Regions from separate parts of the Pseudonocardia sp. NPDC049154 genome, predicted to be linked through region 3. Evidence: riboswitches for the same ligand, from Rfam matches in the RefSeq annotation. Region 3 holds a riboswitch; each other region holds the start of a gene.
The links. A riboswitch is a leader RNA that binds a small molecule or an ion and turns the genes downstream of it on or off. The one in region 3 is predicted to bind S-adenosylmethionine.

Region 1: another riboswitch for S-adenosylmethionine. It lies ahead of AB0B41_RS02480 (hypothetical protein); the one in region 3 lies ahead of AB0B41_RS03500 (LLM class flavin-dependent oxidoreductase).
Region 2: another riboswitch for S-adenosylmethionine. It lies ahead of AB0B41_RS29050 (LLM class flavin-dependent oxidoreductase); the one in region 3 lies ahead of AB0B41_RS03500 (LLM class flavin-dependent oxidoreductase).

The regions. Positions count from the first base shown of each region.
Region 1 is NZ_JBEZDN010000002.1:142,837-146,098, reverse strand. Features, by position in the region: gene AB0B41_RS02500 (hypothetical protein) at 1-119, opposite strand, end outside; gene AB0B41_RS02495 (2OG-Fe(II) oxygenase family protein) at 158-622, opposite strand; gene AB0B41_RS02490 (hypothetical protein) at 780-896, opposite strand; gene AB0B41_RS02485 (hypothetical protein) at 893-1,021, opposite strand; gene AB0B41_RS02480 (hypothetical protein) at 1,120-1,344, opposite strand; SAM riboswitch class I at 1,512-1,602, opposite strand; gene AB0B41_RS02475 (class I SAM-dependent methyltransferase) at 1,814-2,569, shown strand; gene AB0B41_RS02470 (ABC transporter permease) at 2,639-3,262, opposite strand, start outside.
Region 2 is NZ_JBEZDN010000079.1:13,307-16,568, forward strand. Features, by position in the region: gene AB0B41_RS29045 (FAD-binding protein) at 1-555, shown strand, start outside; SAM riboswitch class I at 972-1,065, shown strand; gene AB0B41_RS29050 (LLM class flavin-dependent oxidoreductase) at 1,186-2,385, shown strand; gene AB0B41_RS29055 (NtaA/DmoA family FMN-dependent monooxygenase) at 2,385-3,262, shown strand, end outside.
Region 3 is NZ_JBEZDN010000003.1:166,881-170,142, reverse strand. Features, by position in the region: gene AB0B41_RS03510 (DUF6319 family protein) at 278-655, shown strand; gene AB0B41_RS03505 (CocE/NonD family hydrolase) at 690-1,073, shown strand; SAM riboswitch class I at 1,294-1,385, shown strand; gene AB0B41_RS03500 (LLM class flavin-dependent oxidoreductase) at 1,591-2,739, shown strand; gene AB0B41_RS03495 (LLM class flavin-dependent oxidoreductase) at 2,739-3,262, shown strand, end outside.

The DNA of each region.
Region 1 (3,262 bases), on a different contig from region 3:
TGCGCCGCGGCGCGGGCGGCGGTCGCCTCCGTGCCCAGCAGCCAGCCGGCCCGGCCCCGCGAGCCGTGGTCGAGGCTGGAGAGCTGGTTCGAGACGTGGAACGGCTCCGCGTGGACCACGTGCCGTGCCGATCTACCAGACGACGTCCTTCCGGACGTCACGCCCGCCTCGCCCGCACGTCCGACCAGTACTTCTCGGCCACCCGCGGGTGCGAACGGAGCCAGCCCACCACGGCGTTCTCCCCGAACTGCGCGTGCAGGGGGTTGTCCGGGTCCTCGCTCACCCCGCGGACCTGCGCGGCCAGCTCGGCGGGCAGCTCCAGCGGCTCGACGACGGCGTCCAGCCGCGGGCCGAGGAAGAACGGCACCGAGAACCGGTCCACCCCCACCGGTGGGCTGACCACCCGGTGCCGGGTCGCTGTCAGGTAGCCCTGCGTCGCGATCTCCAGCATCTCGCCGATGTTGACCACGAACGTGCCGGGGATCGGGGTGGCGTCGATCCACCGCCCGTCCGGACCTTCGACCTGCAGCCCGCCCACCTCGTCCTGCTGCAGGAGGGCGAGGTAGCCGTAGTCCTTGTGCACGCCGACGCCCTGGTCGGAGTCCGGGTCCGGGCGCCCCACGGCAGCGCCGTGGGCCACTGGTTCGGCCCGATCAGCCGCACCCAGTCCGGGTCCCCCGGCCGCTGCTCCACCGGCGCTCGGGCCCGACGTCGATCTGCTCGCGCCAGTCCGCGGTGCCGCTGGTGTGCTCGGTACCGGTGCGGGTGTAGCCGCGGAACTAGGGCGAGTGGACGTTCTCGATCTCCAGCCGCTGCTCCACGGGCAGCGCGAAAAAACGCCGGGCCAACGTGTCGATGCCGCCCGTCACCTCGGCGGGGACACCGTGCCCGGTCACGTAGGAGAAGCCGACCTCGCGGGCGGCGGCGCGCAGTTCGGCCCGGAGCGGGCGCGCTCCTCCGGTTCGGCGCGGAAGCGGGAGAGGTCGACCACGGGCAGCGTGTCGACGGCGGGTCCGGTCATCCGGTCCCTCGGCTGGTCCGGGCCGCCGACGGCCGCCACCGGTCGGGGCGGCGGCCGTCGGAGGCGACTACGTCGGTCCTGCGGGTCCTGGTGCGCCGTCAGCCCGGCGTGCGCGACGGGGCGGTGCGCGCCACCGCGAGCCGGTGGGCCGCCTCGGCCGCGATCAGTTCCCCGTCGGCGGTGGCGTCGCCGGTGGCGCGCCGGCGGTGCTGCTCGACCAGCGCCTCGAGCGACGCGAGCAGTCGGTCGCCGAGGTCGGGACGACGGTCGAGGGCCGCCGGCTCGGTCGGATCGGTGGGATCGGGAGGAACGGGTACGGACATGGCTGTGCTCCGGGAGGACGCAGGATCGGGGACGACGGGGCGTCCGCGGCCGGCGGTCGCCGGCGGGCGGGCGCGGTGGTCGTCACCGACAAAGGGCGGCCTCGGTGCGGCAGAAGTCGACGTGCCGGCGCCGGGACCAGATCTCCTGGCTCCTCGTGCGCACGGCTCCCCCATCCCTCCCGGCGGAAGCACCGGCACCGTTCGGTGCGGTTGCTGCGGCGTCGTCGAGCCGGGTCTCTCGGCCGCTCAGGATGGACAACCTGCACTCAACCCGTCACCCGTTCCGATTGTCAAGCGCGTGAACGTGCAGGTGCCACGGCCACCACACCCCCACTGAACAGGCGAAACGTCCGGACATCCCGCTCCGCCGTCCACCTGGCGGCACCGCGGGGCGGTGTCCTCCGACCATGATCGGCGGCCGGGAGGAACTCGATCGACACCCCGCCACCGGGCGGCGACGCTGTTCGGTGTGCCGACGAGCGATGTGTGGGACGTTGCGACTGCGGAGCGCTACGACGAGGTCAACGCCGACAGGTTCGCCCCGGAGGTGCTCCACCCCGCCGTCGCGTTCCTGGCCCGCCTCGCCGGGCCCGGACCCGCCCTGGAGTTCGCCGTCGGGACCGGGCGCGTCGCGATCCCGCTCGCCGCCCGCGGCGTGCCCGTCACCGGCATCGAGCTCTCGGAACCGATGCTGACCCGGCTGCGCGGCAAGGTGGACGCCGAGACGCTGCCGGTCGTCGTCGGGGACATGGCCACGACCACCGTCCCGGGGTGGTTCTCGCTCGTCTACCTGGTCTGGAACAGCATCGCCAACCTGTGCACGCAGGACGAGCAGGTGACCTGCTTCCGCAACGCCGCCCGGCACCTCGGCCCGGGCGGGCGGTTCGTCGTCGAACTGTGGGTGCCCCCGCTGCGCCGACTGCCACCGGGCCAGCTGGCGGTCCCCTTCGACGTCGGCGACGGGCATGTCGGCGTCGACACCTACGACCTCGTCGGTCAGCACACCGTCTCGCACCACTACCGGCGCGACGCCGACGGGACGGTGACCTACCGCGCCGGGAACTTCCGCTACATCTGGCCGTCGGAGTGCGACCTCATGGCCCGCCTGGCCGGGCTCGACCTGGAGGAACGGTTCGCGGACTGGGACCGCACCCCCTTCACCTCCGACAGCGAGGGCCACGTGTCGGTCTGGCGCAAGCCGCCCGGCCGAACGATTCCGACGTGACCGGCACGACCCCCGCGACCAGCGTCGTGACGCATCGCAGGCTCCGCGTCGCCGGCAGCGCTCCCCGTCTCAGGCCGACCGCAGCAGCCGCCGGGCCAGGGTGTCGAGCAGGTAACCCAGCACACCGATGACCAGGATGACGGCCATGACCTTGTCGTACGCGAGCTGGTCGCGGGAGTTGAGGATCTCGTAGCCGAGCCCGGAGGTGACGCCGAGCATCTCCGCGGGCACCAGGACGACCCAGGCGAGGCCGAGGGCGAGCCGCAGCCCGGTGAGCAGGTGCGGGCGCACGGTCGGCAGCACGACGGTGGTGAGCACCTCACCGCGGGTCGCGCCGAGCGAGCGCACGGCGAGGACGTGGCCCGGGTCGACCGACCGCACGCCGGCGACGGTGTTGAGCACCACCGGCCACACCGCGGCCGCCGCGACCAGGAACACGACGGGCCGGTGCCCGATCCCGAACACCCCGATCGCGACCGGGGCCCAGGACAAGGGCGAGATCATCCGGAGGAACTGGAAGACCGGGCGGGTGGCCTCGTCGACCCTGGTGGACGACCCCACCGCGAGCCCGACGGCGACGCCGAGGACCGCGGCGACGAGCAGGCCTCCGAGCAGCCGGCGCAGGCTGGTGAGCACGTCGTCGAGCAGGACACCGCTCGTGGCCAGGTCGACCAGGGCGGGCAGTGACCGTTG
Region 2 (3,262 bases), on a different contig from region 3:
CCGCAGATCCTCGCGGTGACCGAGCCGGAGCTCGCGGCGCTGTTCCCCGAGGACCCGGGGTTCGAGCCGGGCCGGACGAACCTGCGGGCGGTCGTCGGCGTCGACCAGGCGGAGGCGGTGCGGGAGATCGTGGAGCGGGGTGGTGGCACCGTCTCGGGCGTGCGGCCCGACGCGGTGCGCTTCCTCGCGACCTTCATCAACAACCACACCACGGTGCGGGCCAAGGCCAAGCGCACCGAGCTGTACCACGTCCTGGTGCGCGGCAACGCGATCCTGGGCAAGCGGGCGCTGATCGCCGAAGCCTTCGCGGACGCGACCGTGCAGCTGGAGGGCATCCGCGGCCCCGAAGGCCCGTGCCTGATGGCCCGGATCCTCGCCCCGCACCGCGACGACGCCCTGGTGCACACGGGCATGGAGCGCCTGCGTGCCGAGGGCCTCGCGGTCGACAGCCCGCACAGCTGGGTGGTCCACGAGGACATGCCGCCGCGCTGGGCCGCCGCGGACCGCTTCGACCCGGCGGGCCTGCTCAACCCCGGCAAGCTCCCGCGGGGCTGAACCGGCGCGGGAGCCCGGCCCCCGGCTCCCGCGCCGCTGTCAGCGCCGGACCCTCGGCTCGCTCACCGGAGAGGGCCGGCGCCCGGGTCGACCCGTCCCCGGGCGCCGGCACCGGCTGCTCAGACCCCGCGGGGGCGCGGTTGCGGTCGACGTTGCCGGGCAGCGGCGGGGTGTGCGCGGCCTCCCCGCTCGCCTCCTTGTGGAACGCCCCGCCCTTCGCTCCGGCCCGACGAGCTGGGCACTGACGGGCGATCGTCCGGACGTTCGGGGCGGGCTCCGGCGCCGCGTTCTCCCTGGTGGACGCCAAGGGTGTCCTGTCCGGACAATCGAGCGCGGCCTCGATCACACTCGTCACCCGGAGGATTGACGGAGGCGCCCTCCTGATCCGTAGAGTGAGGAGCGGCCCCACGGGGGCCACACCATCCAGAGCGGCCGAGAGACCTGGCTCGACGACGCCGCAGCAACCCCCCGTCCGACGGGTGCGGGTGCTAAAGCCGGGAGCGATGGAGGAGTCATGTTTCTCGGGGTGCGGCGGCGCCACGTGGATCTCCTGCGCACGGCCAGCGCGGGCTGTCGGGCCTGAGGAAGGCCCGATCCCCGTCCCTTCTCCCTCAGGAGAGGTCTGCCCGCATGGCCCCCTTCCACCTGGCCGTCGCGCTCGACGGTGCCGGCTGGCACCCCGCCGCCTGGCGCGAGCCCGGCGCCCGCCCCGATCTGCTCTTCACCGCCCGCTACTGGGCGGCCCTGGCCCGCGCCGCCGAGCGCGGCCTGCTCGACCTGGTCACGATCGAGGACGGCCTGGGCCTGCAGTCCGGCGACCACCTCGCGACCGTGGACCGCCGCACCGACCAGGTCCGCGGGCGGCTCGACGCCGAACTGGTCGCCGCGTTCGTCGCGCCGCTGACCCGCCACGTGGGGCTCGTCCCGACCGTCACGACCACGCATACCGAGCCCTTCCACATCGCCTCGGCGATCTCGACGCTCGACCACGACAGCCACGGCCGGGCCGGATGGCGGGTGCAGACCTCGGCCCGCGCCGACGAGGCGGCCCACTTCGGCCGCCGCACGCTCCCGGAGATCCGCCGCGAGACGCTCGGCACGCCGGAGACGGCCGCCGCGGTGGCGGACCTGTTCGAGGAGGCGGCCGACGCCGTCGAGGTCGTCCGGCGGTTGTGGGACAGCTGGGAGGACGACGCCGAGATCCGCGACGCCGCCACGAACCGCTTCCTCGACCGCGACAGGATCCACACGGTCGACTTCGAGGGACGCTTCTTCTCGGTCCGCGGCCCGGGGATCGTGCCGCGGCCGCCGCAGGGCCAGCCCCTCGTCGTCGCGCTCGCCCACGCCCGGGCCGCGTACGAGCTGGCCGCCCGCGCCGCCGACGTCGTGTTCACCACCCCGCAGGGCGCGGCCGACATCCCGGCGATCCTCGGCGAGATCGGCGCCGCCCAGCACGCGGTCGGCCGCACACTCCCGCCGCTCCGGGTCCTGGCGGACCTCGTGGTGGTCCTCGACACCGACGCCGACGCGGCCCACGCCCGGCTCCGGCGGCTGGAGGAGCACGGCCCGCTGCGCTCCGACGCCGCGGTGCTGGCGGGCACCCCGACCGCGCTCGCCGACCTGCTGGAGTCCTGGCGGGACGAAGGGGTCGACGGCTTCCGGCTGCGGCCGGCCGTGCTGCCCACCGACCTCGACGCGATCGTCGACGGGCTGGTCCCCGAGCTGCAGAGGCGCGGCCTGTTCCGCACCGCCTACGAGTCGGGCACCCTGCGCGAACGCTTCGGCCTGGAACGGCCGGCCAGCCGGTACGCCCGGGCGGAGGTGGCCTGATGACCGCGAAGAAGCAGGTGATCCTCGGGGCCTACTTCCCGGGCGTCAACCACGACACCGTGTGGAGCGACCCGGCGTCGGGCAGCCACATCGACTTCGCCTCGTTCGAGCACTGGGCCCGCACCGCCGAGCGCGGCACGTTCGACCTGCTGTTCCTGGCCGAGGGGCTCCGGCTGCGCACCCGCGGCGGCCAGGTCTTCGACCAGGACGTCGTCGGGCGGCCGGACACGTTCACGGTGCTGGCCTCGCTGGCCGCGGTGACCGAGCACATCGGCCTCGCCGGCACGATCAACTCGACCTTCAACGAGCCCTACGAGCTGGCCCGCAAGTTCGCGACGCTGGACATCCTGTCCGGCGGGCGGGCCGCGTGGAACGTCGTGACCAGCTCCGACGCGGACACCGGCGAGAACTTCCGGCGCGGCGGCTACCTGGCGCACGACCAGCGGTACGAGCGCGCGGGGGAGACCCTCGACGCCGTCCGGGCGCTGTGGGACTCCTGGGGTTCCGACGCCGTGGTGGCGGACCCGGCGAGCGGGCGGTTCCTGCGCGACGGGCACGTGGGCGACTTCGCCTTCCGCGGCGCCCAGTTCGACATCGCCGGGCGCTTCAGCACCCCGCGCAGCCCGCAGGGGCATCCCGTGGTGCTGCAGGCGGGGGAGTCGCCGGCCGGCCGGGACTTCGCGGCCTCGCGGTCCGACGCGATCTTCTCCCGCTACCAGAAGTTCGACGAGGCACGCGCCTTCTATGCCGACGTCAAGGCGCGGGTGGCGAAGTTCGGCCGCGACCCCGACCAGGTCAAGATCCTGCCGTCGGCATCGGTGATCCTGGGCGACACCGAGGCGGAGGCCCGCGACCGGCACAGGGACGTCCGCAGCCG
Region 3 (3,262 bases):
GACGGCCGCAGTCGGGGTGCCGGCGGGCGGGTCCGCCAAGGTCGTGGCCGTCGGTGATGTCGAGGAGGGTGACTTCATTCAGGTTCGCCCCGCAGGCTCGCGGGATGCGGTGTTCTGCTCGCCGAGCGAGCTCACGCGGAGCAGGCCGGCCCGCAGGCCGGCGACGTCGCGACAGCCGGCGGAGACGGCCGCGGACGACACGACGGCTCCACCTGCGACGCCCGCCCGTCCCGTCCGCGCTCGGCGGTCTGCCAGGTCCACGGCGTCGGCTGCGCCGTTGACCTCGACCCCCGACCTACCTGGGCCGGCAGAGTCGGCGCCCGAGCAGCCGACACCGGTGAAGTCCGGGAAAGCCGCCCCCGCGCGTACCCGTAAGCGAGGCGAGCGCTCGGGTGCGCTGACGGTCAGCCTGACCTCGAGCGCCGAAGGCGACTGGACGGTGGAGGTGTTGGTGGGCGCGAAGCGGGTCGTGTCGTCGACGCCGGTTCAGGCGACCGACGTCGCGGCGGTGTCCCGCTCCCTTCCACCGGCGGTCGCCGAGGTGATCACGTCGGCACTGGTCGAGGCCCGTCGGCGTCAGCAGGAGCGTGTGGCACAGCTGCGCGAGGAGCTCGCCGCCGCCCAGCGAACCCTCGAGCAGCTCGGCGTCGACTGAGGACAAGCGGAGGCTCTGACGGCGGCCACGGGACATCGCCGTCGGCGGCATGCGCGCCACGACTTCAACCCCGCGCTGTTCCGGGCGGCGGCCGAGGCCGGCAAGGCTCCGCCCCCGCTACCACGAGGGACTCGCCCGGCCGGACCTCCTGACCCCCGGCGAGGTCTACGAGATCGAGATCGACATGGCCGCCACGGCCAACGTGTTCCGCGCCGGGCACCGCATCCGAGTCGACGTCTCCAGCGGCAACTTCCCCCGCTTCGACCGCAACACCAACACGGACGGCAGGATCTGCGAGGAGTCGATCGACGACGCTGTGGTCGCGCGTAACACGGTGTGGACGGGTCCCCGACGTCCCAGCCGGGTCTGCCTGCCTCTTCGCCAGCCCGGGGGGACCGGATCAACGAGGACTCCCTAGCGCGCCGACACCTTCGCCCGTGTCGAGGTCAACCGGATCCCGACGCGACGAAGGCCGCGTTGACGTTCTGAGGAGGCCATCGCAGAGGAGTTGGCCGAGCGGTTTCGCTGTCCCTGCGAACCCCGGCGGTGACGGCAGCGGGGCCTGTGAGCACCTCGTCGGTCCGGAGGATTGACGGCGGTCGCACCGCGGGACGTAGAGTCGGACCACGGCCTCCGGGCCACCATCCAGAGCGGCCGAGAGACCTGGCTCGACGACGCCGCAGCAACCCGCCGGCCACGGCACGGGTGCTCACGCCGGGAGCGATGGGGGCAGTGGTGAGGGTCGGGGCAGCGGCGAGGGGCTCGTGGTCGCCGCCGACGGTGGGGTTCGTCGGCGCCCGCAGGCGACACGTCGACCTGCTCCGGGTCGCCAGCGCCTGCTGTCCGGGCTGACCGCCGGCTGCCCCCGCGGCAGCCCAGCCGCTCAGTCGCTCTGGTGGCCCGTCGTCGAACCGGGCCCCGTCCCGGAGGTACGCATGTCCGCCCACCGTCCGCCGCTGTCCGTGCTCGACCTCTCGCCGGTGCCCGCCGGCGGGACGGCCGGGGACGGGCTGCGCCATTCGATCGACCTGGCCCAGGTGGCCGAGCGGGCGGGCTACCACCGCTACTGGGTCGCCGAGCACCACCTCAACCCGGGCGTCGCCTCGTCGTCGACGCCGGTGCTGGTTGCCCTGATCGCCGCGGCCACGGAGCGGATCCGGGTCGGGTCGGGCGCGGTGCAGCTGCCGAACACGGCGCCGCTGTCGGTGGCCGAGCAGTTCGGGACGGTCGGCGCCGTGCATCCCGGGCGGATCGACGTGGGGCTCGGCCGGTTCGACCTGCACAAGCTGCTGACCCTGATCCGGCAGGGCCAGGCGGCAGGCGCGGCGGACGGTGCCCAGGCCCCGCCGCCTCCGCCCGCCCGGGTCGTCGACGGGCTGCTGATCCCGCCGCCCGCCCGGTTCGTCGGGGACCTGTCGCTGTTCGGGACCTTCGGCGAGCTCCTCGGCTTCAGCGCGGACGACCTCCCGCCGGACTACCGCGCGCAGGTCCTGGACATCCTGTCCTACTTCGACGGGACCTCCCGCCGCGCGGACGGGCGCCCGCTCGAGGTCACCCCGGCCAAGGGCGCGGACGTGGAGGTGCTGGTCCTGGGCGCGAGCGCCGGGGCGAGCGCGCAGGTGGCGGGTGAGCTGGGCCTGCCGTTCGCGGCGAGCTACCACACGGTGCCGAACGCGGTGCTCGACGCGGTGGAGGCGTACCGGGCTGCGTTCCGCCCCGGTCGGCTGGCGCGGCCGCAGGTGCTGGTCTCCGCGGACGTCGTCGTCGCGGACGACGACGAGCGGGCCCAAGAGCTCGCCGCGCCCTACGCGCAGTGGGTCCTCGACATCCGCAGCGGCCGCGGCGCACAGCCGTACGTCACGCCGGAGCAGGCGCGGGCCCGCGAGTGGACCGCCCAGGAGAGGGCCGCGGTGCAGGACCGGGTGGACACCCAGTTCGTCGGGTCGCCCGCCACGGTGACCGAGCGGCTGGAGACGCTGGCGCGGGTCACCGGCGCGGACGAGCTGATCGTCACGACGATCACCACCGAGCACGCCGACCGGGTGCGCAGCTACGAGCTGCTCGCGAAGGCGTGGGGCGTCTGATGAGCCGGGACGGGATCTTCCTCGCCTACAACCTGCGGACCTACGGCAACCTGCCCGAGGCCTGGCTCTCCCCGCGGCTGAAGCGGTTCTCGCTGTACGACCCCGCGTACTGGGCGGAGTTCGCGCAGCTCGCGGAGGCCGGGCTGCTCGACGCCGTGTTCACCGGGGACGGCTCGCAGATCACCGACCCGACCACCGCCGTCGCGGACGGGCTGGACCGCTTCACCGCGTGGACCGCCGCGATCGAGGCGACCGAGCACGTCGGCTTCATGCTGACCGCGTCGACCACCTACAACGACCCGTTCCGGCTGGCCGAGCGGCTGCTCTCGCTCGACGTGCTCAGCGGCGGCCGGCTGGCCTGGAATGTCGTGACCTCGCACTCCGGCGCCGCCGCGGCAAACTTCGGGCTCCCGGCGCACCCGCCGCGGGACACCCGCTACGCGCGCGCCGAGGAGTTCGTCGGGATCGTGACGGACCTGTGGTCGGGCGCCGCGGTGGACCACGAGAGCGACCAGTTCACGGT